3 regions of the Marinobacter sp. DUT-3 genome follow, and region 3 is predicted to be linked to each of the others. Evidence: predicted binding sites of a transcription regulator. Region 3 holds the regulator's gene; each other region holds the start of a gene.
What was found. Region 3 encodes sigma-54, which starts transcription at its own class of promoters, with help from an activator protein. Its sites were predicted from a motif close to ANTGGCATNNANNTTGCTNT; they were not measured.
Positions count from the first base shown of each region.

Region 1: the regulator sigma-54 is predicted to act here: its motif matches at 6,438-6,457, upstream of flgB (flagellar basal body rod protein FlgB).
Region 2: the regulator sigma-54 is predicted to act here: its motif matches at 2,270-2,289, upstream of ACQUWM_RS00775 (flagellar basal body-associated FliL family protein).

Region 1 covers NZ_JBNRMG010000001.1:1,057,607-1,067,606, forward strand. Annotated here, with positions in the region: gene ACQUWM_RS04750 (flagellar basal body P-ring protein FlgI) at 1-430, opposite strand, end outside; gene flgH (flagellar basal body L-ring protein FlgH) at 427-1,128, opposite strand; gene flgG (flagellar basal-body rod protein FlgG) at 1,159-1,947, opposite strand; gene ACQUWM_RS04765 (flagellar basal body rod protein FlgF) at 2,032-2,784, opposite strand; gene ACQUWM_RS04770 (flagellar hook protein FlgE) at 2,859-4,769, opposite strand; gene ACQUWM_RS04775 (flagellar hook assembly protein FlgD) at 4,797-5,474, opposite strand; gene flgC (flagellar basal body rod protein FlgC) at 5,493-5,942, opposite strand; gene flgB (flagellar basal body rod protein FlgB) at 5,975-6,373, opposite strand; gene ACQUWM_RS04790 (Mpo1-like protein) at 6,669-6,980, shown strand; gene ACQUWM_RS04795 (adenylate/guanylate cyclase domain-containing protein) at 6,982-8,421, shown strand; gene queF (NADPH-dependent 7-cyano-7-deazaguanine reductase QueF) at 8,442-9,260, opposite strand; gene ACQUWM_RS04805 (ABC transporter permease) at 9,290-10,000, opposite strand, start outside.
Region 2 covers NZ_JBNRMG010000001.1:162,053-172,052, reverse strand. Annotated here, with positions in the region: gene fliO (flagellar biosynthetic protein FliO) at 1-151, opposite strand, end outside; gene fliN (flagellar motor switch protein FliN) at 162-668, opposite strand; gene fliM (flagellar motor switch protein FliM) at 661-1,659, opposite strand; gene ACQUWM_RS00775 (flagellar basal body-associated FliL family protein) at 1,698-2,210, opposite strand; gene ACQUWM_RS00770 (flagellar hook-length control protein FliK) at 2,387-3,604, opposite strand; gene ACQUWM_RS00765 (Hpt domain-containing protein) at 3,700-4,047, opposite strand; gene ACQUWM_RS00760 (ATP-binding SpoIIE family protein phosphatase) at 4,044-5,810, opposite strand; gene ACQUWM_RS00755 (STAS domain-containing protein) at 5,844-6,149, opposite strand; gene fliJ (flagellar export protein FliJ) at 6,251-6,694, opposite strand; gene fliI (flagellar protein export ATPase FliI) at 6,694-8,079, opposite strand; gene ACQUWM_RS00740 (flagellar assembly protein FliH) at 8,060-8,926, opposite strand; gene fliG (flagellar motor switch protein FliG) at 8,926-9,978, opposite strand; gene fliF (flagellar basal-body MS-ring/collar protein FliF) at 9,971-10,000, opposite strand, start outside.
Region 3 covers NZ_JBNRMG010000001.1:11,987-21,986, reverse strand. Annotated here, with positions in the region: gene ACQUWM_RS00110 (KpsF/GutQ family sugar-phosphate isomerase) at 1-627, shown strand, start outside; gene ACQUWM_RS00105 (KdsC family phosphatase) at 639-1,196, shown strand; gene lptC (LPS export ABC transporter periplasmic protein LptC) at 1,211-1,828, shown strand; gene lptA (lipopolysaccharide transport periplasmic protein LptA) at 1,800-2,357, shown strand; gene lptB (LPS export ABC transporter ATP-binding protein) at 2,335-3,060, shown strand; gene ACQUWM_RS00085 (RNA polymerase factor sigma-54) at 3,234-4,754, shown strand; gene hpf (ribosome hibernation promoting factor) at 4,839-5,147, shown strand; gene ptsN (PTS IIA-like nitrogen regulatory protein PtsN) at 5,236-5,706, shown strand; gene rapZ (RNase adapter RapZ) at 5,735-6,622, shown strand; gene ACQUWM_RS00065 (HPr family phosphocarrier protein) at 6,630-6,899, shown strand; gene mgtE (magnesium transporter) at 7,011-8,372, shown strand; gene yjgA (ribosome biogenesis factor YjgA) at 8,419-8,940, shown strand; gene ACQUWM_RS00050 (carbon-nitrogen hydrolase family protein) at 8,945-9,787, opposite strand; gene ACQUWM_RS00045 (YhdP family protein) at 9,822-10,000, opposite strand, start outside.

The DNA.
Region 1 (10,000 bases), 1.0 Mb from region 3:
CTACCACAAGACTGCCCTGGGCCATGGCGTAGATCTGGTCGTCCGCGCCTTTCAGTGGCGTCATCAACAGGGTTCCGCCCCGGAGGCTGTCCGCATTACCGATAGAGGACACCGTAATATCCAGCTCCTGCCCGGGCTTGGCAAAAGGCGGCAAAGTGGCACTGACGGTCACCGCTGCCACATTGGCCAGGTTCGGGTTAACCCCTTCCGGCAAGGTAATGCCAAACTGGTTCATCATGTTGCGGAACGTCTGGTTGGTGAATGGCGCTTTGTCACCGGTGCCATCCAGACCAACCACCAGCCCGTACCCGACCAGCTGGTTGTTACGTACACCCTTGATCCTGGCCAGATCCTTCAGGCGGTCCGCCAGCACAGGTGACGCCACCACAGACAATGCCAGAACAACAATCCAGAAGCGGATCATCCTCATAACGGCCACCACTCACTGTTAAAGAAGCGGGACAGCCAGCCCATTTGATTCGCTTGGTCAAAATCCCCCGTGCCACCATAGGCAAAGCGGGCATCGGCAATACGGTTGGAGGCAACGGTGTTGTCCGGCGCGATATCCTGGGGGCGAACCAGACCGGTGAGGCGGATGTACTCATCGCCATTGGTCAGGGACAGCCACTTCTCGCCGCGAATGTGCAATACACCGTTGGGCAACACTTCCGTGACCGTCACGGTGATACTACCCGCCAGGCTATTGCTCTGGTCCGCCTCGGCCTGGCCTTCAAAGTCCCGCTCCTGATTGATATTGGTCGCCACATTCAGGTTGTTCAGCCCCAGAATTCCAGGTTCCGGCAGGGAAATATCCTGGTCCTTGGTAATGCTGGTTTCCGCATTCTTGCTGGCCCGGGTGGACTCCTCAAGTTGCACTGTCAGGACATCCCCCACATTCAGCGCCACCGTATCACCGTATAGGTTGTGGTTACGCTGGGTCTGGAAAATGGCTCCGGATTCCGGATCGCGCTGCATCATTGCCTCAGCCCGCACCGGTGCATACGCCGGATCATCCGGAACCGCCCTCTGTCGACTCATGGCGGTGCATCCCTGCAACACGATCAACACGCCCACCAGCGCCAGAGTGCCGATGGAGGTTGTGCTATCTGTTATCGCGATGCGTTTCATTGTCTGTCCCCTCTACGAACCACGATCGGATCAGCCGATATTGTTCGTAATAAACTGCAGCATCTGGTCGGTGGCCGACACCACCTTGGAATTCATCTCATAGGCACGCTGGGTCGTGATCATGCTCACCAGCTCTTCAACCACTTCCACGTTGGAAGATTCAATCATGCCCTGCTCGACCGTACCGAGCCCGCCAATGCCTGGCTCGCCTTCAGCGGGGTCACCGCTGGCGTTGGTGGCCTTGTATAGGTTGTTACCAATAGCCTGCAACCCCTGGGGGTTAATGAAGTCCACCAGGGTGATTTCCCCCAGGTTGATCGGCGCTGCCTGGTCATCCACTACGGCAGTGACGGTGCCGTCCTTGCCAATGGTGATGTTGGTCGCGTTCTCCGGCACGTTGATGTTGGGCTCCAGCGTATAGCCGTCCGGGTTCACGATATCCCCGTCCGAGTTGAGCTGGAACTGGCCGTCACGGGTGTAGGCAACCTGCCCGTCCGGGAGCAGAATCTGCATGAAACCACGACCGTTAACCGCCATATCCAGCGGTTGCTCGGTCACCTCAAGGTTGCCCTGGGAAAACTGTTTGGTCGTGCCGACAACACGCACACCGGTGCCCAGCTGAAGGCCGGATGGCAGCTCGGAATTTTCGGTGCTCATACCGCCGGGCTGCCGGTTCACCTGATACAGAAGGTCTTGGAACACCGCGCGGTCCCGCTTGAAACCGGTGGTGTTAACGTTAGCCAGGTTGTTGGAAATGGTGGACATCTTGGTGTCCATCGCGCTTAACCCGGTTTTACTGACCCAAAGTGCTGGATGCATGTTTTTTCTCCTTGCCGGTGGACTCTGTCAGGCGGCTATGTTTTGCCGCTTTTCTGTCCATCCGACGACTGTGCCCAAGGTTTATCAGAGGTTCTGCAACAGGCGTGCCGAAGCCTCGGAATTTTCATTCGCGGTGGTCATAACCTTCACCTGCATCTCGTACTGCCGCGACAGCTGCAGGTTGGCAATCATTTCCTCAACGGCATTCACGTTGGAGCTTTCCAGAAATCCGGAGGCCACGCGCATATTTCCATCCGGCGGCTCGGGGCCATCCAGAGCCTGGTCCGGCTTGCGACGCATGTAACCGTCATCACCTTTCTCCAGGGCGCCGGGCGGCGGGTTGACCAACTTCAGGCGATCCACTTCCACCAGCTGATCCGGCGGACCGCCAACAGGAACGATGGAAACGGTGCCGTCGGCGCCGATCTGAACGTTATCGAAAGGCGGCAAAGCGACCGGGCCACCGTTGCCCATAACCATGTCACCGCTGGCGTTACGAACCAGGCCGTTGACATCAATCTGCAGACTGCCGGACCGGGTAAAAACTTCCTCACCGCGCTGGTTCTGAACCGCCAGCCAGCCGTCGCCTTCAACGGCAACATCCAGCTTGCGGCCGGTTTCCATCAGCGCCCCGGCGGACAGATCCGTCCCCGGCCGCTCGGTCATGGCGTAGGCGCGGGTCGGGTGATGCTCACCAAACACCGGCATGCTACGAGCCTGGGCGAAGTCTTTCTTGAACCCTGTGGTACTGACGTTAGCCAGGTTATTGGCGTGGGCACGCTGGGCCAGCATGTTTTGCTTGGCGCCAGACATCCCGATATAGAGGGCTTTATCCATGGGAAAACTCCTGCCGGAATTTTGACTGTTACCAGTCTTCCTGCAGGAGTTATGCCAGAATTGCGTTTTGCGGATTATCTCAGGTTGATGATGGTCTGGGTGACCGCATCGGAGGTTTCAATGGTCTTCGCGTTCGCCTGGTAATTGCGCTGGGCAATGATCAGGTTCACCAGTTCCGCAGACAGGTCCACGTTGGAATCCTCTACCGAACTGGCCTTGATGGAGCCCAGGGTTCCGGTATCCGGGGCGCCGATGATCGGCTGACCGGACTCGAAGGTTTCCACCCAGGTTGTCTCCCCTACCGGCGAGAGCCCATCGGTGTTATTGAACGCCGCCAGGGCTACCTGCCCCAACGCCTGAGACTGGCCATTGGTGTATCGGGCAAACAGCACACCCTGATCGGACACATCCAGACCGGATAAACGGCCCGTGGTATAACCGTTCTGATTCTGATCATTTACCCCAAAGGCACTGCCATACTGGGTGGTGTTGCTCAGGTCCACCACAAACGCAGAAGTGGTGGGCGGATCAGGAATCGGTGTGACCACTTCCTCCCCGGGAGCAGGAGGACCATCCGCACCATTGGGCAGGCCATTTGCGTCTTTCGGCACCCAGTCATCAATAACCACTTCACCATTCGGGTCGCCATTGATCGATTGCAGATCACCATCCTGGTTGAACCTGGCTGTATAGGGTGTCTCATCGGTACCCGCAACCATTTCACCGTCAATCTGCATGTAGATCGACCATTCACTTTGACCAACTCCATCACCCGGCGAAGGCTCCTTCACGAAGAACTGGGTCAATTCGTGGGAGTTGCCCAGGCTGTCGTAGATCGTGGTGGATGTAGCGTGGTTGTATGTGCGCTGGTCCAGCGGATTGAACTCATTGGTGATCCGGGTCTCGCCTGCTGTATACGCGGCCTCAAACGTGCCGGTTCCGGCGGGATCAGTCAGTATGCCGGCCACCTCGCGCTCAGTGGTCACAAACAGATTGCCACGCTCGGGAGCGGCAAATGACTGATTGCCTGCTGCGCCGGTCGTGTAGGACATATCGACAGTGAACCCGCGACTGTCGGTAATGGAAATATCATCACCGCTGCCGGAAACCTGCGCCTGCAGAGTGTTCAACTCCGAGTCATTGATGGCGGCAGCCAGCGAATCAAGATCGGTAATGCCATCACTGCCACGGAAAGTCACGTTGTCGCTTCCGTTCAGGGATATGGTCAGCTCAAAGTCCGGATCGGACAAATCACTGGCTAGCTGAGTCATATCAAACTGTTCGGACAGGTCAAACTTTGTCCTAGCGGAGGCGTTAACGCCTTTTTGTGAACCCAGAAGCTCGGCCACCTCATTTGCGGGCTGATCCGTACCAATGGAGATGAGCTGCGACGTGGTACCGTCGGAATACTCGACCTGGAAAGCATCACCATCCAGGTCTGCCACGTTCAGGTCTTCACCCAGATCACGTATGCGGTTTTCCAGCACACTTTCCCTGGAATCCAGATTGAGATCAGTGCTCAGATTGGTGGTCCGCCTCGGCGCCAGGTTGTCCGTCTCCACCTGCAGATCCCCACGAATGCCAGACAGATTACCGTCGCCATCAGCGGTGAAGCCCTGCACACGCATGTTCTGGTTATTGGTAATAAATCCGTCTTTGTCGATGCCAAACTGACCCGCACGGGAATAGCGAACTTCTCCACCGTTATTCAGGACAAAGAAGCCATCACCGTTGATCGCCATATCCAGTCCGTTGTCGGTAAAGCTGATGTTGCCCTGACCGAAAGACTGCTTCACGTCCTGCACCCGCACACCATCGCCCACCGGGTTGTTGCCGGAACTCAGGAAACCGCTGGCATAAAGGTCGCCAAACTGTGCGCTGCTGCTTTTGAAGCCAACGGTACTGGCATTGGCAATGTTATTACCGGTGACGTCCAGATCAACGGACGCTGCCCTCAAACCGCTAAGCCCTGTATTAAAAGCCATAATTCACCTCGTGGTTTCGCACCGGTATCAATTGATTTGTTCTACGTCCGACAGGGCAATGGAGCCCATGCCGGCCAGATTCAGTGTGACTTTACCGCCCTGACCGAGAGAAACGCTGTCCACATTGGCGCTGACCATGGTGGCCAGTTGTTCGGTTCCGCTGGGGTAGGAACCCTCAGCCACAATGCGGTAGGGGCCGGGTGGCAAGGCATTGCCGTTGCCGTCCTTGCCATCCCACTGGAAGGAAGCAACGCCGGCCTCACTGGCGCCCAGGTCAATCTGCCGTACCCGTTCACCGTTCTGACTTTCAATGGACAGACGCAACCCGCCGGTGGATGCCGGAACCTGGATGGTGCCGGTGATCTCGCCTTCGCTACCAAGTATGCCAATTTGCGATGGCGCCAGAACGGTCCGCCCCACCATCGCCGACGCCTGCAGCGCCTGGGTGGAGCGGAACTGGCTGCTCAGTTCATCCACACTCCGGGACACGCCCTGCATTTCTTCAAGGGAACTGAACTGGGCAAGCTGGGAAATAAATTCGCCGTTATCCTGGGGTTCAAGCGGATTTTGGTTCTTCAGCTGGGCAATCATCAGCTCCATGAACTCGTTTTTGCCGAGTTCGTTCGTACCGTTGCCGGCACCGCCCTGCTGATGACGAAAATCGCCCAGTACATCAGAGACATTCGTCGGGTTAATTGCGCTCATCGGTCGGTCCTCGCCCGGTTACTGCTGCCCAAGTGTAAGAATGCGCTGCATCATGGATTTCGCCGTGTTCATAATGTCCACGTTCATCTGGTAGCTGCGGGATGAGGACATCATGTCTGCCATTTCCTCAACCACGTTGACGTTGGGGTAGAACACGTAGCCGTCCTCATTGGCAGCGGGGTGATTCGGTTCGTATCGCATCTGCAGTTCCGCATCACTCTCGACAATGCCGTCCACACGAACCCCGGCGCCGGGTCCTTCGTCGCTCCCGAACGCCAGATCTTTCTGGTCCGGGTTCAGCATGGACTGCTGGATCGCGGCAAACACGGGCTTGCGTGCCCTGTACGTGCCTTCGGTGCTGGAACTGGCGGTTTCCGCGTTGGCAATATTGGATGCAGTGGTGTTCAACCGCAGTGACTGCGCAGTCATGCCGGAACCGGCGATATCAAATATGTTACCCAGGGACATGTTGATGCTCCTCAGCTAGTGGCTGCGCCCGATTACTGACCTGAAAGGGCTTTCTTCAGCCCCGAGAATTTGCCGTCCAGAAACTGGAAGCTCGCCTGGTAGTCCATGGCATTTCTCATGAACCGGCTCTGCTCCTGCTGGGTATCCACCGTGTTGCCATCCACGGAAGGCTGGTGCGGCACGCGGTAGAGCAGCTCGTTGTCCTGGCCACCGGGCGTCGTATCCATGTGGGCGTCGTGAGTCCGCTCCATGTTGAATCCGCTGACACTCTGCTGTGCCTTTTCCATCATCGCGCGGAAATCAACGTCCCTGGCCTTGTAGCCTGGGGTATCGGCATTCGCGAGGTTGTTCGCCAATACCTCACCACGCTGAACCCTGGCTTCCAGGGCGTGCTGGTGAATACCCAGTGCTTTATCAAAGGAAATTGCCATATTGCCTCCAGAACCTTGTGCCCGGCCCTGCATTGGTTTGCCGGTTCACCTCTTTGCAGTAGACAAAGCAACGTCGATGCCAGTTTTCGGGAGGCTATGAATACAGCGGGCTGGAGAGGGTCAGGCGGCAAATTCGGAGGTCTTGCCGGACGAGATGGCAGGAGAAGCGGCAATGACTTTCCCCTGTGGACAGATTCGGAAAGGCCCGAACTGAATTGTGGCTTTTCTGTATAACTGTTAACCTTTCGTCGTAGTCCGACTTTCGAAAAACTATAAATGAGCCGGTAGCGAAACCATGAGTGAGCAAAGCGCTTTTCGCAATTTTTCTGAGTTCTATCCGTACTATCTGGAAGAGCACAGCGACTTGACCTGTCGCAGGCTCCATTTTGTCGGCAGCCTTCTTGTTATCATCGTTGCCCTTTACGCCATTGTAACCGCCAAACTGGTCTGGCTGCTGTTGCTGCCCGTGATCGGTTACGGATTTGCCTGGGTCGGACATTTCTTCTTCGAGAAAAACCGCCCGGCGACCTTCAAATACCCATTGTACAGCCTGATGGGGGACTGGGTGATGTTCCGCGACATCCTCATCGGACGGATACGCTTCTGATATGATGAGCGCCCCCGTGGATCTGCGCAATGCCAGCGCCAGCGCCAGCAAGTCCACTGCCGTGGACGCGCAGATTGATCCCATCGCCATTCCGCCGATGCCGGATTACAACGGGCGCATCCTTGGGTTCACCGCCGCGGCCGCCATTATCGCCGCGGGTGTTTTCCAGGGCGCATTTCCCGACTGGATGCTCTGGATGATCGCCGGGGCGCTGATCTGGCCTCACCTGGCGCACCTTCTGACCCGCCGCACCTTCCTCAGACATTCCTCTCGTATCCGCCAGAAAATGCTGATGGTCGATTGCGTGATTGGCGGCGGCTTTGTGGGTGCTATCGGAGCAACGGCCATACCATCCGTGTCGGTCATGATGATGCTGATGTTCAGCTGCCTGATTGTCGGCGGCTTCCGCCAGTGGGTGTTCGGCTCCGTGTTCATGGCGGCATCCCTGTCGGTGGGGCTCGCCATTTTCGGGCCGGCGGAGAGTCTTCAGGCGCCCCTGCTGACCAGCATTCTGTCGCTGCTCGCAACCGGCCTGTATATCTGCGTCACGGCTTTCTATTCCCACCAGCAGGCCCGGGCGCTGATGATGGCCAAGAGCCAGATCCAGAACCAGCGGGAACAGTCCATCGCCCTCTCCCATAAGTTGTCCAAGTACCTGTCTCCCCAGGTCTGGCAGTCAATTTTCACTGGTGAGCGGGACGTGCGCCTGGAAACCCAGCGCAAGAAACTCGCCGTTTTCTTCTCTGACATCAAGGGCTTTACCGAGCTGTCCGAGGAAATGGAGCCGGAAGCACTGACTGAACTGCTCAACCACTACTTCAACGGCATGTCCGAAGTGGCGCTGAAATACGGCGGCACCATCGACAAGTTCGTTGGTGACTCCATTATGGTGTTCTTCGGTGACCCCACCAGCCGGGGCCAGAGGGAAGACGCCTTTGCCTGTGTGTCCATGGCAATCGAGATGCGCAAGCACATGAAGATCATGCGCCAGAAGTGGCGTAGCCAGGGCATCAAGACTCCGCTGGAAATCCGCATGGGCATCAGCACCGGCTATACCACGGTCGGGAACTTCGGCGCGGAAAACCGCATGGATTACACCATCATCGGCAAGGAAGTGAACCTGGCCAGCCGGCTGGAATCCCTGGCCGATCCCGGTGAAATACTGGTGTCCTATGAAACCTTCTCACTGATCAAGGACCGCATCATGTGCCGGGACAAGGGTGAGATTACGGTGAAAGGCTTTGGCAAGCCGGTACCCATTTATGAAGTGGTGGACTTCCGCCGTGACATGGGCCCGAACCGCAGCTTCCTGGAACACGAACACAGCGGGTTTGCCATGTACCTGGATTCCGACAAGATCACCGAAAGGGAACGTCAGGCCATCCTGAACGCCCTGGAAGATGCCGCCGACCGCTTGCGGCAGGAAGAGGAAATTCGCTGACCCCCTCCCCCTTCTGAGTTTTACTGGCGAATCAGCCGGGCCCCGGGACCGTCGTCCGGATCGGTGCTGCGCCAGGGATTGATATCCAACCCGCCCCTGCGGGTATAACGGGCACACACCATCAACGCTTCCGGTTTGCACCTCGCCATAATGTCGGTAAACAGGGTTTCCACGCAGTGCTCATGGAAATCCTGCTTCTGGCGAAAGCTGACGATGTAGCGAAGCAATCCCCGGCGATCCAGTTTCGGCCCGGTGTAACGGATCATCACCGTGCCCCAGTCCGGCTGGCCAGTCACGGGGCAGTTGCTTTTCAGCAGATGCGAGCACAGGCTTTCCGATACCACCTCGCCAGACGCCGACAGGGATTCCGGCGCGTATTCGTAGGTCACATCGTCAACCGTGCCGCCGTCAATCAGTTCATAGCCTTGCGGGCGGCCTTCCGCCATGGCGCCCTCATCCACGCTGCGCATGGTCACCTGCACCGCCGCGCCACTGCCGCTGGACAGATCCCGGGTGATCACATCCGCGACCTGTTCAGGCGACGAAAACACCGCCTGGTTCAGGGAGTTCAGGTACAGCTTCAGAGACTTGGATTCGATAATGTTGGGCGAAGCAGCCGGGAAACGGATTTCCGCCCAGGCCACGGCCGGCACACCATCAGCACGCAACCAGGACACCTCCCAGGCCTGCCAGAGATCTTCCCCGAACCACGGCCAGCGGCCATCCGACAAGCCAATGCGGCGCCGGTTTTCCTCCCGCGGCACGGGGAAAAGCAGATCCGGATTGTAGCGGTCCGGGTATTCACTGGATTTGCCCAGGGGGGCATCGTTAAGGGCCATGGTGTGTCCTGTTAAAACGGTCCTGAAACTTAGTGGCGAATGCCTTTGCCACGCTTGAGCATCCGCAGCGAGATAGCCGTCAGCAGTGTAATAAACACCAGAATCATACCCAGTGCCACAAAGGGATTCACATCCGATACGCCCAGAATACCAAACCGGAAAGCATTCACCATGTACAGAATCGGATTCACCATGGACACAGCCTGCCAGAAATCCGGCAGCATACTGATGCTATAGAACACCCCGCCCAGATAGGTCAGCGGCGTGAGCACGAACGTGGGCACGATGGAAATATCATCAAACTTGGTGGCCAGCATGGCATTGATAAACCCGCCCAGGGCAAACAGCGCCGAAGTCAGGAACACCGTAATCACCACCATCGGCAGGCTATGGATCTCCAGCCGTGTAAACGCCAGCGACAGCAGCGTCACGATCAGCCCGATCCCCAGCCCCCGGGCCATACCGCCGCAGACATAGCCGGCGAGGATGATCCAGTTGGGCACCGGCGAAACCAGCAGTTCCTCGATGCTGCGCTGGAACTTCATCGAAAAGAACGACGACACCACATTGGCGTAGGAACTGGTGATCACCGCCATCATGATCAGCCCCGGCACAATGAAGGACATATAATCAAAGCCCCCCATATCACCGATCCGGGAACCAATCAGGTTACCGAAAATGATGAAGTACAGCGTCATGGTAACCGCCGGTGGTAACAGGGTCTGGGGCCAGATCCTGGT
Region 2 (10,000 bases), 150 kb from region 3:
CCCCAAGACTCAACATGGTGACGAGGGTGTCCGGGGCACGGCTGACTTCCTCCGTTGCCGGGGCCTCTTCCGCCAGGGCCAGCAATGGCGCCAGCGCGATCAGGACGACACCGGCAGGACGACACCGGCGCAGGCTGACGATTCCGCTCATTCGCGCCATGTTACTTCTGCAACCGTTTGATGCGCTCACCCGGGCTGATAACGTCGGTCAGGCGGATGCCGAATTTCTCGTTCACCATGACCACTTCGCCATGGGCAATCAACGTGCCGTTGACCAACACGTCCAGCGGTTCACCTGCCAGGCGATCCATTTCAATGACGGAGCCCTGGTTCAGCTGCAGCAGGTTGCGGATGGGAATCTGGGTATTGCCCACTTCCATGGAAATAGTGACCGGGATATCCATAATGACGTCCAGGTCCGGCGACATCCCCGAGCCCTGGGGACCCTCGGCAGATTCCTCGAATTCCTCCATTGGCGCTGCGCGGACATTGTCACCGCCGGCGCCCTCTTTTTCCCCGGAGCCTTCCGCTTCTGACATCGCCGCTGCCCACTCGTCCTCGCGGGAATCGCCGTCATCACCGGACTCTTCCATGGCGGATTCCCATTCAGCCGCCAGTTTCTCGTCCTCGCTGAGTTCCTGCTCGTCTTTTTTGTCGTCGTCAGCCATTGCGTCCCACCTTCAGTTGTTTCTTGATCTTGGGCAGCGTTGCCCGTTCGTGAATTCTCAGCGCCAGTTTTCCGTCACGGGTTCCCATGGTGGCCTTATAAATGGGAATACCGTTGGCCGTGACCGTCAGAAACTCGGGGATCTCGACCGGAATGATGTCGCCTTCCTTCATCTTTGCAATGTCGCGCAGGGATATTCGCCGCCGACACACTGTGGAATTGACCGGTACATTGACTTCCTTGATGTCTTCCTGAAGAGCATTCACCCAACGCTCATCAATGTCGTCAATATCACTCTGCACCCCCGCATCGAGTACGTCGCGAATAGGCTCGATCATGGAATACGGCAGTGCCATATGCAGCTCACCGCCTCCGCCGTCCAGTTCAATATGAAAGGTGCTCACCACCACCACTTCGCTGGGGCTGACGATGTTCGCCATCGCCGGATTCACCTCGGAACTGAGGTATTCGAAATCCACTTTAAGAACAGCGTGCCAGGCTTCCCTCATGTCATGGAATACCTGATCCAGCACCATCTGCACAATGCGGGTTTCCGTCGGTGTGAATTCCCGGCCTTCAATCTTGGCGTGCCTGCCTTCGCCACCAAAGAAGTTGTCCACCAGCTTGAACACCAGTTTGGCGTCCAGCACAAACAGGGAGGTACCGCGCAAGGGGCGGATCTTGCACAGGTTAAGGCTGGTGGGCACATACAGAGTGTGAATGTACTCACCGAACTTCATGATCTGGACACCACCGGTGGACACATCGGCATTACGGCGGAGCAGATTGAACAGGCTGATCCGGGTATAGCGCGCAAAGCGCTCGTTGATCATTTCGAGGGTGGGCATTCGCCCACGGACGATCCGGTCCTGGCTGGCAAGGTCGTAGGACTTTACACCGGCTTCGTCGGTTTCTTCATAGGTATCGATATCCCCATCGTCCACACCGTGGAGAAGGGCATCGATTTCATCCTGTGACAGTAGGTCCTGCATACGTTTTCCTGCCCTGACAAGCCGCCCGTTACCGGGGCCTATTGCACTACAAAATTCCTGAAAAGTACCTGTTTCAGAGGAGGTTCCCCCTCATTTTCCAGCACCTGGTTAATGGTCTGCAGCATGCTGTCAGCCAATGCCGACCTGCCGTCCGGCGTCTGCAGCTCCATGAAGTCACTGCTTCCCAGCAAGGTTACCAGCCGACTGCGAATCAGCGGCAGATGCAGCTCGGCGGCCGCAAGTGCTGGTTCGCCATCCGCCTCCAGGGAAAGAAAGACCTGGGCATAGCGCTGGCGGCCCCCTTCGGCCTGGATCGTCGTCACCAGTGCCTTCTCTATATCGAGGTAGACGCTGGGCCTGAAGGTGCTGACCTCGGTTTCCTCAGAGGACGCATCGCCGCCACCCATGCCCGGCAGCCCTCCTCCGAGGAACCACAAGGTGCCTACCACGGACAGCCCCACGGCCAGGACAATCACCAGAACCAACAGGATAATGAGCTTCAGCTTGCCCTTTTGGGCCGGTGGGGCCGCAGGTGTGTTGTTTTCAGCCATAACCTTCCAATCGCCAGAAATCCGTCATCCGGATGGTTTTTTGGGTATATACGGGGAATGAAGCAAAGGCCGGGCCAACAGACTCAACACCCCGATTCAGGACAGCAGTTTAGCGTTGTGGGAGGGGATCGGCAAAGAAGAATCAAAGCCGGGACCCAGGGGCCCCGGACAGTCCATCAGGCGAAGATATCCACTTCGCCTTTCCAGGTGAGATCCAGGGCATTGACGTGTGCCTCGGCCTCTTCGGGAGACACACCAGCCAGTTCATCACGGGCCCGGCCTTCGGCGTTCTCTGATTCACCATCGGCATCCTGCCCGTTGGTCTGCCGTTGGGCAGAGTCAGCAACATCGAACTGTTCCAGCGACAGCCCCTGCTCACTGAGCATATCCCGCAAGCGGTGGCTGTGAAGTTCCAGCTGATCCCGAACTGCCGGATTGGCCGCGTGCACCGTAATATTCGCCTGCTCCTGGTGGACCTGAACGCGGACTTCCATGGGCCCCATGTCCGGCGGGGTCAGATGAATTTCGGCGACGGACAGTTTGTTGGCGGTCAGCCAGGTCAGTTTCCCCACCATCTTATCGCCCCATTCCGCATGCCCGACCGGCACATCAACCGAGGTGGCATACCCTTTGAGACCAGTGGCATCGGCTGGCAGCCTGGCAGCCGCATTGGCCAGTTGCTGACCCGGAACATCAGCCAGTGTCTGCAGACGGCCAGCGGTCAACAAAGCGGTGTTGTCCTGAGCTCGACCGGATTCCGGCGTCAGTGCCGCCAGGGCGTCGGTCAGCTGGAAGCTGGCTGACATACCCTGCCCTGAACCCGCTGTCTCACCAGGCTTGCCGCCAGGCATGCCCGGCAACCCGGCGATCATGCCGGCAAACCGCTGCATCAGGGGTGCCTGGCCAGTCGCCTTGCCTGGTAACTGCGTTGAGTTTCCTGCCATGCCTGAGGTCCCCCCTGCAGGCTCCAGCATCGCTTGCAGGTTGGCAAAGGTCAGAGATGCAATTTCTTCCGGAATGTCCACATCTGACGGTTTTTCCCCCAGGCCATCAGCTGGCGTCACGGATTCCTCTGAGACTGCCGCCTCTCGGACAGTACCGGAAGAACGGCTCTGTGCTCCGTCTTCGGTACGCTTATCGCGTGCGCCATCCGACCGGGACCTGGCGTCTGCCGGAGCATCTTTTCGCTTGTCAGGGCTGTTGCGGGCATCCTCGCGACGTTCCGCCTGTGCACGCCGGTCCGCCTGTTTGCGGTCCAGGCGCTGCTGTTCCGCCCGGGAAACCGAGTCGAACTGGCTGTCGCCGGATTTTTCATGACCCGCCGGCGCTTTTTTGCTGCCGGTATCGGGCTGCCCCCCTGGGGCCTGGGTTTGTGGTAAAACCATCTGGGACATGGCAACCTCTTGCCGCTTTTCAGGGTTGGAGTTCAGGAAATCCTCGTTACCCGATACACAGCAAAAGCGATGCCATCCTTGGAGGGCGTCGACAATCAGTCGACCAGAAAGCCCTCCAGCATCTCCCGCACCTTGCGGAATTCCGAATCAATCGCCTCCATGAGCGATGCAACCTCGTTAAAGCGTGGCTCCCGCCCGGCATTCTCTATCTCCAGGCACAGGGCGCCCAGACGGGGCGCGCCAATATTAACGCAACTGCCTTTAAAACTGTGGGCGGTTTTGACGAGTGCATCGGCATCACCAGCATCAAGCGCCTGGCGTATGGATGAGATCCGATCAACAGAATCGTTAATGTAGGTACGGATCAATACGTCAAACTCGTCCTCCATAACATCCTGAAGCTCCGCCAGTGCTTCCTCGTCAAGATGCGGCTTGTCGTTCATGACGAACCCCCGGATTGAGTGATGGCCGCGACTTTGCGGTCTCCGGCCTCTGAAAAGTGCCAATCATATACGATTTCAACGTGATTGCCCCGCTCCCTGAACGTCAGTGAGTCCGCCAGTCGCTGCAACAACATCAGCCCACGACCGGCGTAACCAGACGTTTCATCACAGGTATTGGTGTGACCCTGGTAGTCGAATCCGTGACCGCTATCCTCACAGACCACGATCAGACGTCCTCCCGAATCCGTCATTGAATGGGTTAATCGGAACTTGATGTAATGCTCCCTGACGTTACTCAGTCGGCGTTCCCGCTCGGCGTAGTAATGGCCGAACCCATCGGCGGTTTTCTTCCATTCCGACGGCAGTCCGAGAATACCGTGCTCCAGGGCGTTGGTGTACAACTCCGACAGCAGTGTGTAAACCTCGCCACTCCGGCGTCTCAGCCCGGGCACCTCCATGCAGATATGCAGCAACAGTGGCAACGGACTGAACTGGCCGAGGGTCCTGTCCCTGACCTCGTAGACACAGCGCCATTCTGCCGGCCCCTCTAATGCTGACAGCGGCACCTCTTCCGACATGGCTTCAAAGTCTTCGCCTTCGGCCATATCCAGGGTCACCAGCGTCAGGTCATCCTGATCAAGCTGGCCGCCGGAAAACGTCTTCACCTGCTCAATCACCGCATCAAAAGGATGAAGACCGTCAAGGACCTTATCCAGTGCGTGGATCACCCGACGATCGCCAAACATGTCACCATCGGAACCTTCAGTCTCCAGCACGCCGTCAGTCATGAACATCAGGGTATCCCCGGGACGGGTCTGGATGATGGTCATTGAGGCCTCGAAGCTATTGGAGTCAAGCACGCCCAGTGGCAGCTGGGACGATGGCAGCGCCCTGCGACTACCATCCTGACGGACCAACCAGCCGTCGGGCAACCCGCCGTTCCACACCTGCACCTGGTTAAGGGAAGAATCCGCCTGGATCATCGCCGCACAACAGAACATGCCCCCCGGCAGAATACGCTTGAGTTTCTGGTTGATCTCCCGCAGCACATCGCTGCCACTGAACCCTTTGGCCGTCATGCCATAGAAAATCTCCGCCACCGGCATAGCCCCGACCGCCGCCGGCAACCCGTGTCCGGTAAAATCACCGATCAGTATCTGCAGACCGCCGGCGGGACGCGGGCAGGCAAACAGAATGTCGCCATTGAAAATAGACATCGGAGAGGCGTGGAAACGGATGCTATCGGCGTCCAGGCAACCGGTGTGGGCGATGTTGTCGAAGACCCGTTTGGCGACGTGCTGCTCCTCCGTCAGCTTGCGGTTGCGTTCGTGGATCAGATCCCGCTGGTGACTGAGGGTCTGGTGCATAACACGCATACGATTGAAGGCATTGATCTTGGCTTCAATGATTACCCGGTTGTAGGGCTTGGTCAGGAAATCATCACCACCGGCTTCCAGGCAACGGGCCAGCGCATCGGCATCGGAAAGGGAGGTCAGAAAGATCAGGGGTACGAGACGCTCACCCGCCAGGGCCTTGATATTCTTCGCCGCTTCCAGGCCGTCCATGTGCGGCATCATGGCATCCAGAAAAACAAGTTGGGGAGACGCCTGACGAAACAGCTCAACGGCCTCGACACCGTTGGCAGCATCCAGAACGTCATGGCCAAGACGTCGTAGCAGAGCCTTGAGGATCAGACGATCGCTGTCGCTATCATCAGCGATCAGGATCAGCAGGGAGTGATTGCCGGTTTGTGCGTCATCCACATCGGACCTCCCGAAGGGTTTACCCAGCCTCTGTCAGCGGATAGCAAACAACTGCTCGAAGTTGGAAATGGCCAGGATTCGACGAACATCGCTGTTACAGTTTTCAATACTGATGGCGGCGCTGTCGCCACCGGCGTAATCACGAAGCAGCAGTAACATCCCGAGGGCCGAGCTGTCCAGATAGGTGGTGTCGGACAGGTCCACCACATACCCCTTGATATCCTGGTCACCATGCTCATAGGCATCACGGAAGGCCTGATGGGTACTGAAATCAAACCGGCCGTCAATCTTTATGATCAGCGTCTGACCATCCTCGCTGCGGCGCGTGTGAATAGGCATTCCTGATCCTCCGCGGGAATTTTTCCGAAAAGATATTGTACAGGTAAGGATAGCGTAGTCGGGACGTTTTGCACCCACGACACCGGCACAAAACCGTGGAATTATCGCCGTCGCCGGACAAAGGCACGCCCGGCGGCTTCATCGGCAAGTTTTTGTTCTTTCAGGTCTTGCTCGCGTTGTTCCTGCCGCCGGCAGGTCTCTATGTACTTTTCCATGCCGCGACGTCGCTCCCAGGCTTCCTGCCATTGCCGCCGGGATTCATCCAGCCGCTCCGCGAGTATATCCAGTTGCTGTTGTTGCTGTCTGAGCACCTGATCCAGCTGGGCGATAAACGCCTGCCAGGCCTGGAGGCGGGCTACCGGCACCACTCCCTGCTGGTTCTGGCGGATCTGCTCCCGGTATTCCTGCTGGTAGCGGTTCAGGTTATCGATCTGTTCCTGCTGAGCTTCATACCGGTTGCGCGCTTCACCCATCTTTTCCAGCGCTTCCTGCTCTTTGCGTTCTTCCAGGTCCAGCACCACCGCCAGCCGCCGGGACCGGAGCATCATTCAGCCCCTCTCGCCGGTGCCGGGGCGCCGGATTTCCGGCGATCTGGTGAACGACGCTCAGGAACCACCGCCAACAACTGGTCAATACTGTCCTGCAGCGGGGCGCTCTCATTCAGCCCCTGCTTCAGGAACTGGGTCATGTTGCCTATGTGGGTAATCGCAAAATCGGTTTCGGAATCGGAACCTTTGACGTAAGCCCCGACACTGATCAGATCCCTGGCCTGTTGGTAACGGGAATACACCTGCTTGAAACGCTGTGCCCGGGCGAAGTGCTCTTCCCCGGTTACCTGAGGCATGACCCGGCTGATGGAAGCTTCCACGTCAATCGCCGGATAATGACCCTCCTCGGCCAACCGACGGGACAACACGATGTGGCCATCCAGAATCGCCCTGGCGGCATCGGCAATGGGGTCCTGCTGATCGTCCCCTTCGGTTAACACGGTATAGAATGCGGTAATAGAGCCACCACCCTGACGTCCGTTGCCGGTCCGCTCCACCAGTTGCGGCAGTTTGGCAAAAACAGATGGCGGATAGCCCTTGGTGGCCGGCGGCTCGCCCACTGCCAGCGCAATTTCGCGCTGGGCCTGGGCATACCGGGTCAGGGAGTCCATCAGCAGCAGTACCCGCTTGCCCTTGTCGCGGTAATATTCGGCGATTCGCGTAGTCAACATGGCGGCCCGCAGGCGCATCAGGGGGGAGTCATCCGCCGGGGAAGCGACAACCACGGAACGGGCCAGGCCTTCTTCACCCAGAATATCCTCGATAAATTCCTTGACCTCGCGACCCCGCTCACCAATCAGACCAACGATGGTGATATCCGCATCGGTAAAGCGGGTCATCATGCCCAGCAACATACTCTTGCCCACACCGCTGCCGGCGAACAGACCAAGGCGCTGACCCTGGCCAACGGTCATCAGGGAATTGATCGCGCGGATGCCCACATCCATGGATTCGCGCACCGGCGCCCGGTCCAGCGGGTTAATAATATCGCCGTTGAGGGATACCCTGGACTCCACTTGCAGTGGCCCCTTGCCATCCAGTGGCTCACCGCTGCCATCCACAACGCGGCCCAGCATCTGGGGGCCAACCGGCACACGGCTGGCCGCTGACAAGGGCACTACCCTGGCGCCAGGACGCAGACCTTCAATGGCAGTCAATGGCATCAGGTACACCCGGTCATCCTCAAAACCGACCACTTCGGCTTCAACACTGCCGCTTCCCTGCCCCTGGATCACGCAACGGTCGCCCACCACCATGGGGCAGCCCACGCATTCCAGGGTCAGACCCACCATGCGGGTCAGGCGTCCGGACAGTTCCGGGGCCGATTCGCGGTCAACAAATCCCTGAAGTCGCTTCAGACGGTCAGCCAGGTTCCCGGTCATCGTCCTCGCTCCCGTTGGCGTCATCACTGTCGGAGTCCAGCACATCCCGGTGGAAATCGGTCAGGTCACCCATCATGGTATCCAGCTCTTCGCTTTCGCCAGCCTCCTCGTTACCGAGCTGCTGTTCAAGCATGCCCTGAACCGCTTTCTGGAAACGCTTCTCCACCGTGAAGTCTACCAGGCTGTGACGGGTTTCGACCTTGCAACCACCCCGCAGGATGCTGTCATCCTCCACTACCGAGTTGGTTGCTTCAAAACGCTCCGCCACCTGCCTGACCCATTCCGCGTCCTCCGGATTCACCAGAATGCGCACATTGTCTGTGGTGGACGGCAGCGAAGCCATGGCCTGGCGGACCACCTGCCGGATCTGGGAAGAATCAATGGACAGCTCGCGGTAAACCACAGTGCGGGCAAGAATGGTGGTCAGGTTGACCAGGGCGGTTTCCAGTTCGTCTTCGTGACGACGGATCGGAATCAGCAGCTCTCCCAGCAAATGTTCAAGCCGGTCAATGTGGGAGTCCATTTCCTTGCGGGTTTCTTCCAGGCCCTGTTCCGCGCCCTGCTCCCGGCCTTCCGCAAAGCCGGCATCGTAACCGTCCTTATGGCCCTGCTCCCGGCCTTCGTTGAAGCCGGCCTGGTAGCCGGCATCGCGACCTTCAGCGTGGCCATCTTCCCGGGCAGCCTGGCGGATGTCCTCGATGTCCGCCGCCGTCAACGGTTTGACATCCCGTTCCTCTTCCCGGGCAACTTCGTTTCCCCGGGCATCAAGCAGGGGCAACTCCCAGCGCTCGTAGGCCGTCAGTTGCTCCTTGGGAATCCGGTTGAGGCTCTTGTCGGAATCTTTCATCACATCATTTCTTCGCCGGCTCCGCCCAAGGTGATCTCACCGGCTTCGGCCATACGGCGGGCAATGGTAATGATGTCTTTCTGGGCAGCCTCGACCTCACTGACGCGAACCGGCCCCTTGGCCTCCAGATCGTCCTGCAGCAGCTCGGCGGCCCGCTTGGACATATTCTTGAAGATCTTGTCCTGCACCCCGTCATCGGCGCCTTTCAGCGCAACAACCAATACCTCGGATGACACTTCACGCAGCAACGCCTGGATACCCCGGTCATCGATATCCTTGAGGTTGTCGAAGACAAACATCAGATCCTCGATGGTGGAGGCCAGGTCCGGGTCCATATCCTTGATGGAATCCATCAGGTTGCCTTCAACACTGCGGTCCATGAAGTTCATGATATCGGCTGCGCGCTTGACGCCGCCAATACGGCTGGTCTGGGCAGCGGAACCACCTGAGAACTGCTTTTCGAGGATGTTGTTCAGTTCCTGGAGGGCCTGGGGCTGGATGCTTTCCAGCGAGGCCACCCGCATCATCACGTCCAGCCGCACCTTGTCATCCAGTGTACGGAGAATTTCAGCGGCCTGGTCCGGATCCAGGTAGGAAATCACGATGGCCTGAATCTGCGGGTGCTCGTAACGGATGATATCGCCAACTGCCCTGGGCTCCATCCATTTCAGAGTATCCAGACCCGTGGTATTGCCACCGATCAGGATACGGTCAATCAGGCTTGATGCCTTATCGTCTCCCAATGCCTGGGTCAGCATGGTCCGGATGTAGTCATCGTTGCCAACGCCGAGGCCGGTCTGCCCCCCCACCGCATCGACAAACTGATTCAGCACAAAGGTCACGTCGTCCTTGCTGACGTCCTTCATCTGCGCCATGGCCACACCAACACGCTGAACCTCCTTGGGGCCCATGTGTTTCAGTACTTCCGCGGCGTCTGCCTCACCCAGTGACATCAGCAGAATAGCAGCCTGTTCAACACGGGGAATCTTGCGCTGCGGCTTCTGGGGCGCCTGTTGGGCGCCCTCCACCGGACGGTTGGTTTCTTCAGTCATCGACATTCACCCACTGGCGCAT
Region 3 (10,000 bases):
ATGGGAGCGCCCCTGATCAGCATGACGGGCAACGCGGATTCCACCCTGGCAAAGGAAGCGGTGGCAAATCTGGACGTCAGCGTGACCCTGGAGGCCTGCCCCCTGGGGCTGGCGCCCACGTCCAGCACCACCGCCACCCTGGTGATGGGGGATGCCCTGGCGGTCGCACTGCTGGAAGCCCGGGGCTTCAGCGCTGAAGATTTTGCGTTTTCCCACCCGGGTGGCAGCCTGGGCCGCCGCCTGCTGCTGCGGGTTTCCGACATCATGCACACCGGTGACCGCATTCCCCGGGTAACCGGCGACACCCCCCTGAGCGGTGCACTGCTTGAAATGTCCCGCAAGGGCCTGGGCATGACCACTGTAGTGGATGCGGACGGCAACATGACAGGCGTGTTCACCGACGGCGACTTGCGCCGCACGCTGGACAAATCCTTTGACGTTCACACCACCCCCATTCACCAGGTGATGACCCACAACGGCAAGACCATCCAGGCCGACCATCTGGCCGCGGAGGCGCTGAATATCATGGAAGAGATGAAGATCAACGCCCTGCCTGTCACCGATGAGAACGGTCAACTGGTCGGCGCGATCAACATGCACGACCTGCTCCGCGCCGGCGTAATCTGAGGAGCCAACGGATGACAGACACCCTGCGCCCGCAGTGGCCCGCACGCATTCTCGACAAGGCCGCCGGCATTCACCTGCTGGCCCTGGATGTCGATGGCATCATGACCGATGGCAAGCTGTTTTTCAGTGCCACCGGCGATGAAATGAAGGGCTTCAATATTCTGGACGGACTTGGCCTCAAACAGGTCATGGCCGCGGGCATGACCGTTGCCGTAATTACCGGGCGCACGTCGCCGCTGACCGAGAAGCGTATGAAGGATCTTGGCATTCCGCACCTGATGCAGGGCCGCGAAGACAAGAAAGTGGCGCTGCAAGAGCTGGTGGACACGCTGGGGGTAGCTGCGGAAAGCATCGCCTATATGGGAGACGACCTGCCGGATCTGCCGGCCATCCGTTTCGCCGGCCTCGGTATCACAGTACCTAATGGCTATTGGCTGGTCCGCGAACACGCGGACGTATGCACATCGGTTGCCGGCGGCAGTGGCGCGGTGCGCGAGGTGTGCGATCTGCTGCTGACCGCGCGCGGCAAGCTTGACTCCACCCTGGCAAGCTACACCCAGGCCGACTGAAGGATCCCGTCACCATGAGAGGCAACCTGCTTTCGACCCTGCTGCTGGCTGACCGCCCCGTGCTTAGAACCCTTGCGCTCGGCTGTACCGCTGTAGCCCTGGTAGTGATGATGTGGCAGAGTGACGACCCTCAGGAACCGGTGGAGGCCGCAGCCCTGAGGGGGCAGTCCGAACCCGATGGTTTTGTGGTCAACGGTCGATACCGCTCGTTTGATGACACCGGAAGACTGACCGTGTGGTTTGAAAGCCCACGCATTGAACAGTTTGAATCCGACAACAAGGCGATCATGGCGTCCCCCAGGGCACGATTATACAGCGAGGGCGAAGAAGAGCCCTGGCGCCTGAGCTCGGATAGCGGAACCTTCCTGGAAACGGAGGGCCTGCTACTTCTGGAGGACAATGTCGAAGTGATTCGTCATACCAGCGATAACCGGCAGGGCACCCTGACGACTTCCAGACTGACGCTGGACAACGAAAGCCGCACAGTCTACACAGACGCACCGGTGAAACTGACCGACTCCTTCAGCGTTACCCGGGCCATCGGCATGAAGGCGTGGATTGATGACCGCATACTCGAACTTAACTCACAGGTGGAAGGACGCTATGAGCCTGGCCAACAAGCCAATCCGTAAATTGACCGCCGCGCTGGCCGCCTTGCTGGTTGCCGGATCCGCTGCTGCTTTCAACCTGGATTCCGACACCCCGATCACTGTCAACGCGGACAACGCGCGGCTGGACGACAGCAAGGGCGTTGCCACCTACACCGGTGATGTCATCCTGACCCAGGACGCTACCGAGCTTACCGCCGACAAGGTGATCCTGTACCGGGACGAGAACGGCCTCCGGCGTATCGAGGCAACCGGCCGGCCCGCCCATTACCGGCAACCCGCCCGGGATGGTCAGGGTGAAACCGATGCCCGCGCCCTCAATATCACCTATTCCGCTCCGGAGAGCCGGCTGACGTTCGAACGCGAAGCGGAAATCGAACAGAACGGCAACCTGTTCCGTGGCGACATCATTCATTATGATAGCGTCGATCGGGTAGTTACCGCCGAAGGTGCTGCAGAAGAAACCAACGGCAGTGGCCGTGTTGAAATGGTTATCCAGCCACGCAACAGCCAAAACAGACAGGATTCGGATGGCAGTTCTCAGGGCCAGTAATCTGGCGAAAAGCTACAAGCAAAAGAAAGTGGTCCTTGACGTCTCCCTGGAGATCCGCAGCGGCGAAATCGTTGGCCTTCTGGGTCCCAACGGGGCCGGCAAGACCACCTGCTTCTACATGATCGTGGGTCTGGTGCCGGCGGATAATGGCCGCATCACCATCGACAGCCAGGACATCACTCCGCTGCCCATGCATGGCCGGGCGCGCAGAGGCATTGGTTACCTACCCCAGGAAGCGTCGGTGTTCCGCAAGCTGACGGTGCGGGACAACATCATGGCCATCCTGGAAACCCGCAAGGAACTCAAGCGGACCGATCGCGAGAGCAAGGTGGAAGAGTTGCTGGAGGAGTTTCACATTACCCACATCCGTGACAGCGTTGGTATGGCGCTGTCCGGCGGTGAGCGGCGGCGGGTGGAAATTGCCCGGGCACTGGCCATGGAGCCGGCGTTTATCCTGCTGGACGAACCGTTTGCCGGTGTTGATCCGATTTCAGTCAGCGATATCAAGCAGATAATCCGCCACCTGCGGGACAAGGGCATCGGCGTTCTGATCACCGACCACAACGTGCGTGAAACCCTGGATATCTGTGAGAATGCCTACATTGTGTCGGGCGGCCACATCATTGCCTCCGGCAATTCCGAGGAAATCCTGGCCAACCAGCAGGTGAAAGAGGTTTACCTTGGCAATGAATTCCGACTTTGACGTAACGCATATTCCGACACCGCCGTCTTCATGACCCAATTGTCATGTTGGTGACAAGCAAGTACACTCGGCAAAGAACTTGCTTGGTCTGGCAAGTAGCCAGCATACAACGAATTTTTTTGCAATCACCCGTTAAGACGGTGCTATTGAGTCACGGATCCTGAACCATGGTTATGAAAGCGTCATTACAGTTAAAACTGGGTCAGAGCCTGACCATGACGCCCCAGTTGCAGCAGGCGATCAAGCTTCTGCAACTCTCCACACTGGACCTGCAGCAGGAAATCCAGCAGGCGCTGGACTCGAACCCCATGCTGGAAACGTCGGAAGATGACGACGCGCCCGACGCCAACGAATCCGGGCAGGACAACGAGGAGTCGGCCAAGGCCGAGGAAACCGCTTCAGCGGCGGAATCCGCCACCGACTGGGATGAATCCGAGAATGGCCCCGACTGGTCGTCGGAGAACGACATTCCCGACAACATCCCCGATGACCTGCCGGTAGACACCGCCTGGGATGACATCTACCAGTCCGCGCCAGCACCGGCGGCCCGCAACGACGACGAAAACGACAGCGACTTCGAAACCCGCAACTCCCCGACGGAAACCCTTCAGGACCATCTCGAATGGCAGCTGAACCTGACGCCTCTCAGCGAACGGGACCAGGCCATCGCCCACGCCCTGATGGACGCGGTAGACGAACGCGGATACCTGACTACCTCCATTGAGGAAATCCATTCCGGACTGGTTGACGACACGGAAGACGACCCGCTGGAACTGGATGAAGTGGAGGCCGTGCTGCACCGCCTGCAACACTTTGATCCTCCCGGCGTCTTTGCCCGTGACCTGCAGGGGTGCCTGCTGATCCAGCTGAACCAGTTGCCCCCGGACACCCCCTGGCTGGCCCAGGCGCGACTGGTTATCACCCATTACATCAACCTTCTGGGCAACCGGGATTACGCGCAACTGCTGCGCCGCAGCCGCCTGAAGGAAGACCAGCTGCGGGAAGTGCTGGCGCTGATCACCAGCCTCAACCCGCGCCCGGGCGATTCGGTGGACCGGGCGGAGCCGGACTATGTCATTCCCGACGTGATGGTTCGCAAGCATAACGGGCGCTGGCGTGTTGAACTCAATCCGGACATTGCGCCACGAATCCGGGTCAATGCCAGCTATGCCTCCCTGATCAAGCGCGCGGACAGCAGTGCCGACAACACCTACCTGAGAGATCAGCTGCAGGAAGCCAAATGGTTCATCAAGAGCCTGCAGAGCCGGAACGAAACCCTGCTCAAGGTGGCAACCCGCATTGTCGAGCACCAGCAGGGATTTCTGGATCATGGCGAGGAAGCCATGAAGCCGCTGATCCTCTCGGACATAGCCCAGGCCGTGGAAATGCATGAGTCCACCATTTCCCGGGTGACCACACAGAAATACATGCACACCCCCCGTGGCATCTTCGAACTGAAGTACTTTTTCTCCAGCCATGTCAGCACCGATGAGGGCGGAGAGTGTTCCTCAACCGCGATCCGTGCCATGATCAAGAAACTGATTGCGTCAGAAACTCCGAAAAAGCCATTGAGCGATAGCAAAATTGCAGCCATGCTAGGAGAACAGGGCATCAAGGTAGCCAGGCGGACCGTAGCCAAATATCGGGAGGCTATGCACATTCCGCCATCCAACGAACGAAAACGGCTGGTTTGACCCGACAGGATCCGCCGGCGTGAACAGCGCTGGCACACCGTCAGCCCTTAACAGGGGCCGGCAAGATGACGACAGGAGACGCCTATGCAACTCAATATTTCAGGCCACCATGTAGAATTGACCCCCGCACTGAAAGATTACGTATCAGGCAAGTTTGAAAAGCTCGAGCGCCATTTTGACCACATCAGCAACTGCCAGGTAACGCTTGAGGTGGAGAAGGTACGGCAGATGGCGGAGGCGACACTCCATGTGATTGGCGGTGAGATTCACGCAAAGGCGGAAAACGATGACATGTACGCAGCGATTGATTCGCTGATTGACAAGCTGGACCGTCAGATTCTCAAGCACAAGGAAAAGAACGTCGATCGTATGCATGGTAACGGCGCCCGTTAAGGCGCTGTTTTCCAGGCATTCAAAACAATCGAGCTGCGGCATGGGTTAACATGCCGCAGCCTTTTTTTTACGGAATTGCAGTCGATCCATGAGCGACACATCCCTGACTATAGAAAACATACTTGCACCGGAGCTGACCCTTTGCCGGGTAGCTGCGTCCAGCAAGAAACGCGTTCTGGAATTCATTGCCGAGGAGGTAAATCAGCAGGACGCCTCCCTCAGTGAGACCCAGATCTTCAACAACCTGATCTCACGGGAGCGGTTGGGAAGTACCGGCATCGGCCAGGGGATCGCTATCCCTCATTGCCGCCTGGACGGCCTGGACCGAGTGGTAGGCGTGCTGTTTACGCTGGAAGAAGGCGTGGGCTTTGACGCCATTGACAATCAGCCGGTGGACCTGGTGTTTGCCCTGATTGTTCCCAAGGAAGCCACCAGCGAACACCTGGAACTGCTCAGCCAGCTGGCGGAGAAGTTCAACGATCGCGGATTTTGCGATCAACTGCGGCAGTGTACCGATGCCCAGTCTCTTTACAGCCGCATGCTGGACAGTAACGGCTGATATTTTACTGACCGGAGGCAAACAGGCGATGAAACTGATTATTGTCAGTGGCAGGTCGGGCTCAGGGAAAAGTACGGCGCTGCATGTACTGGAAGACCTTGGTTTTTACTGTATTGATAACCTGCCCATTGGCCTGCTCTTCCCCCTGACCAAGGAAGCCGCCAGCCACAGCGACACTCCCGGTCGCCTGAAGAAGATGGCGGTCAGCATTGATGCCCGCAACCTGGCGGGTGAACTGACCAATTTCGAAGCCATTTACCGCCAACTCCAGAATACCGGCGTGACCGTCGAGATCATTTACCTGGACGCGGACGAACAATCCCTGCTTCAGCGTTTCCATGCCACCCGGCGCAAGCACCCGCTGAGCGACGACAAGACCTCGCTCCGTGAGGCCATCAGCAACGAGAAAAAACTGCTGGAACCGCTGTCCAAACTGGCCGACCTGTACATCGACACCACCGGTATGTCCATGTATGAGTTACGTGACATGGTCAAACAACGGATCGTCGGTCGCAAGGAGCAGGAACTGGCGCTGCTGTTCCAGTCGTTCGGGTTCAAGCACGGCGTGCCACTGGACTCTGACTACGTCTTCGACGTGCGCTGCCTGCCCAACCCTTACTGGGACACAAGCCTGCGACAGTTTGTCGGCACTGACCAACCGGTCATCGATTTCCTGGAAAAGGAACCACTGACCCGCAAGATGGTCGAGGACCTGACCACGTTCCTGGAAAGCTGGCTTCCTACCTTCGCTGACAGCAACCGAAGCTATATGACCATCTCCATCGGCTGCACCGGCGGCCAGCATCGCTCCGTCTACGTCTGCGAACAACTTGGCCAGCATTTCCGCCAGAAGTACAGCAACGTTCAGGTGCGCCACACGGAACTGCCGCACCTGCAACCCCGGGACCCAGCGTAACCTGCTTATGATTCGCCGAAACATCACCATTATCAACAAGCTGGGGTTGCACGCACGGGCAACCGCCAAGCTGGTTGCAACGGCGTCCGCTTACCAAAGTACCGTGAGAATCTGCGGCAAGGGCCGTGAGGTTGATGCCAAGAATATCATGCAGGTCATGATGTTGGCGGCCAGCAAGGGAACGGAAGTAGAGCTGATTGCAGACGGCGAGGACGAACAACAGGCCATTGAAGCCCTGGCCGAGCTAATCAATGACTATTTTGGCGAAGGCGAGTAAGGCCCCGTCTCGCTCGCCGGGCGGTTTTCTTCGACATTCACCTACAACTCTTTCTCACCTGTACCGCCTAACTCCGCTATAATACGGGGGTTTTCTGACTGTGGGTGATTCATGACCGATATTCTGGAAAAAAGCCAGGCCCGCCAGCGCCTTCGCTCCCTCAGCGAAGCGTTGGACAGTGGTGCGCTGAAACAGGTTGCACGCATCCTGAATGGCGGCCTGAGCCCCAGTGATATTGCTCACCTGCTGGAATCGTCACCGCCCCGCCAGCGGGCTCTGCTGTGGAACCTGGTCGATAAGCAGCTTGAAGGGGAGGTTCTCCAATACCTCAGCGATGACATCCGGGGCTACTTCCTCAGCCAGCTTAATGCCCAGGAACTGGCGGACATCCTGGAAGATTTCGAGTCGGATGACCTGGCCGACTTGCTGCAGCAGCTGCCGGATACCGTCATCCAGGAAGTCCTGGATACCATGGACGAGCAGGACCGGCAGCGGGTAGAGGAAGTTCTGTCCTACCCGGAGGACACCGCTGGCGGCCTGATGAACACGGACACCATCACGGTGCGCCCGGACATCAGCATCGATGTGGTATTACGCTACCTGCGCAGGCACCGCAACCTGCCGCCAATGACCGACAGTCTGATCGTGGTGAGCCGGCGGGATGAATTCATTGGTATGCTCCCGATCACCAAGATGCTGGTCTCCAATCCGGCGGCGACGGTGCGGGAAGTGATGGACACTGACATTGAACCCATTCCGGTGCTGTTGTCGGACACCAAGGTTGCCACCCTGTTTGAGCGCTACGACCTGATTTCCGCGCCGGTAGTGAATGAGGATGGTCGCCTGCTGGGCCGTATCACCATCGATGACGTGGTAGACGTTATCCGCGAGGACGCAGACCATTCGCTGATGAGCATGGCCGGTCTGGATGAGGACGAGGATACGTTCGCGCCAATCCTTAAAACGACCCGGCGCCGGGCCATCTGGCTGGGCATCAACCTGATTACCGCGTTCATTGCGTCCGGCGTTATCGGCATTTTTGAGGACACCATCGCCAAGGTGGTTGCACTGGCGGTGTTGATGCCCATTGTCGCCAGCATGGGCGGCATTGCCGGCAGCCAGACCCTGACTCTGGTGATCCGCGGCATGGCCGTGGGCCAGATCAGCGGCGTTAACGTCCGCTGGCTGCTGAACCGGGAGTTTGTGGTGGGCATGCTCAACGGCGTGCTCTGGGCCGTGGTGGTTGCCACGGCCGCAACGCTCTGGTTCAAGGATGTGTTGATTGGGGGTATCATTGCCGCGGCGTTGATTATCAATCTGGTAGCCGCCGCCCTGGTGGGTACGGTCCTGCCGCTGTTTCTCAAATCCCGTAATATTGACCCGGCGCTGGCCGGCAGCGTGATTCTGACTACGGTTACGGATGTGGTGGGTTTCATGGCCTTTCTCGGGCTGGCTACCATCTTCTATGCATAAATCCCTGTCGGATTAGCGAAGCGTAATCCGACGAACAGGCAACATTATGAACGATCACCAAGACAACGACGCGCCGGAATACTCTGGCCCCAGCAAATCCCAGCTGAAGCGGGAAATGCACGCCCTTCAGGATCTCGGCAAACGCATGCTGGAGCTGAGCAATGACCAGCTCGAAACCCTGACCATCAGCGACACCCTGAGGGCTGCGATCGAGGAATCCCGCCGCATTCGCCAGAATGAGGCCAAGCGCCGGCACCTGCAGTTCATCGGCAAGGTGATCCGCCAGGAAGACGATCCGGATGCCCTGAAGCGGGCGATTGATGCATTCGACGCCGGCAGCGAGGAACACACCCGCCGCCACCACCTGGCGGAACGCTGGCGTGACCGCATGATCAGCGAGGGCGATTCAGCGGTGGGCGAATTCGTGAACTATTGCCCCGGCGCCGATATCCAGCACCTGCGCAACCTCGCGCGTAATGCCCGCAAGGACGCGGAAAAGCAGAAGAATACCGGACAGGCGAGAAAGCTGTTCCGGTACTTGCGGGAAGCGATTGACGACGTGGAGTAGTTTTTTATAATCGCCGATGTTCCCAGACTGGCATGCGGGTGCGGACGTTGGCCAGGTGGTCGGCGTCCAGGGCTGCGGTCACCACTCCGGGGCCTTCTTCTGTAATCTCCGACACCACCTTGCCCCAGGGGTCGCAAATCAGGCTGTGGCCGTAGGTACGGCGGCGCTCGCTATTCTGACCGCCCTGCCCGGCAGCCACCACCCAAACCTGGTTCTCGATAGCCCTGGCGCGGATCAGCGCGTGCCAGTGGGCGTCCCCGGTCTGCCAGGTGAACGCACTGGGCAGGCAGATCCAGTCCGCCTCTTTGTCCCGCAGTGCGCGAAAGAGTTCGGGGAATCGCAGGTCATAGCAGATCGCCATCCCCAACCGGCCAAAAGGCGTTTCAATAGTCACCACGGCATCGCCGGGTTCGAACGTATCGGATTCCCGGTATTGGCCGTGGGCGTCTTCCACCATGGCGTCGAACAGGTGAATCTTGTCATACCGGCCAACCTCTTTGCCCTGATCATCGTAAACCAGGGCGGTGGCGCGGACCCGACCGTCGATCGCTGATCCGTCCGGGCGAGTGCCCATGGGTAATGAGCCCCCCACAATCCAGATCCCCAACCGGCGCGCCTGGTCAGCAAGGAATTGGCGGATGACCGGCGCGTCTGATGCCTCCTGCTGGCCACAAGTGACCATCTGGGAGGTGGCCAGCACCGCGAAGTTTTCCGGCAACACAGCCACACGGGCTCCTGCCCGCGCCGCTTCAGTCAGTAACCGGCCGGCTTCGCGCAGGTTGGCATCAATATCGTGGGTACTCACCATCTGGATGGCGGCGACGGTGGGTGCAGAAATATTGGTCATGGTCAGGCTCCGTTATCGTGCCGGGTTACGGGAATCACTCGCCGGTGTCGAATACCCGCCGCAGGTCTACCTCCGGCTCATCCCAGCTTCCGGTTACACTATAGGACGCACTGGTCAGTTTGCTCAATGGGTCTCCAAGAATCTTGTCCAGTACGAACAGGGCTCCGCCGATGGGCGCGCCGGCTCCCATCAGCAGTGCAGCCAGTGGCAGAT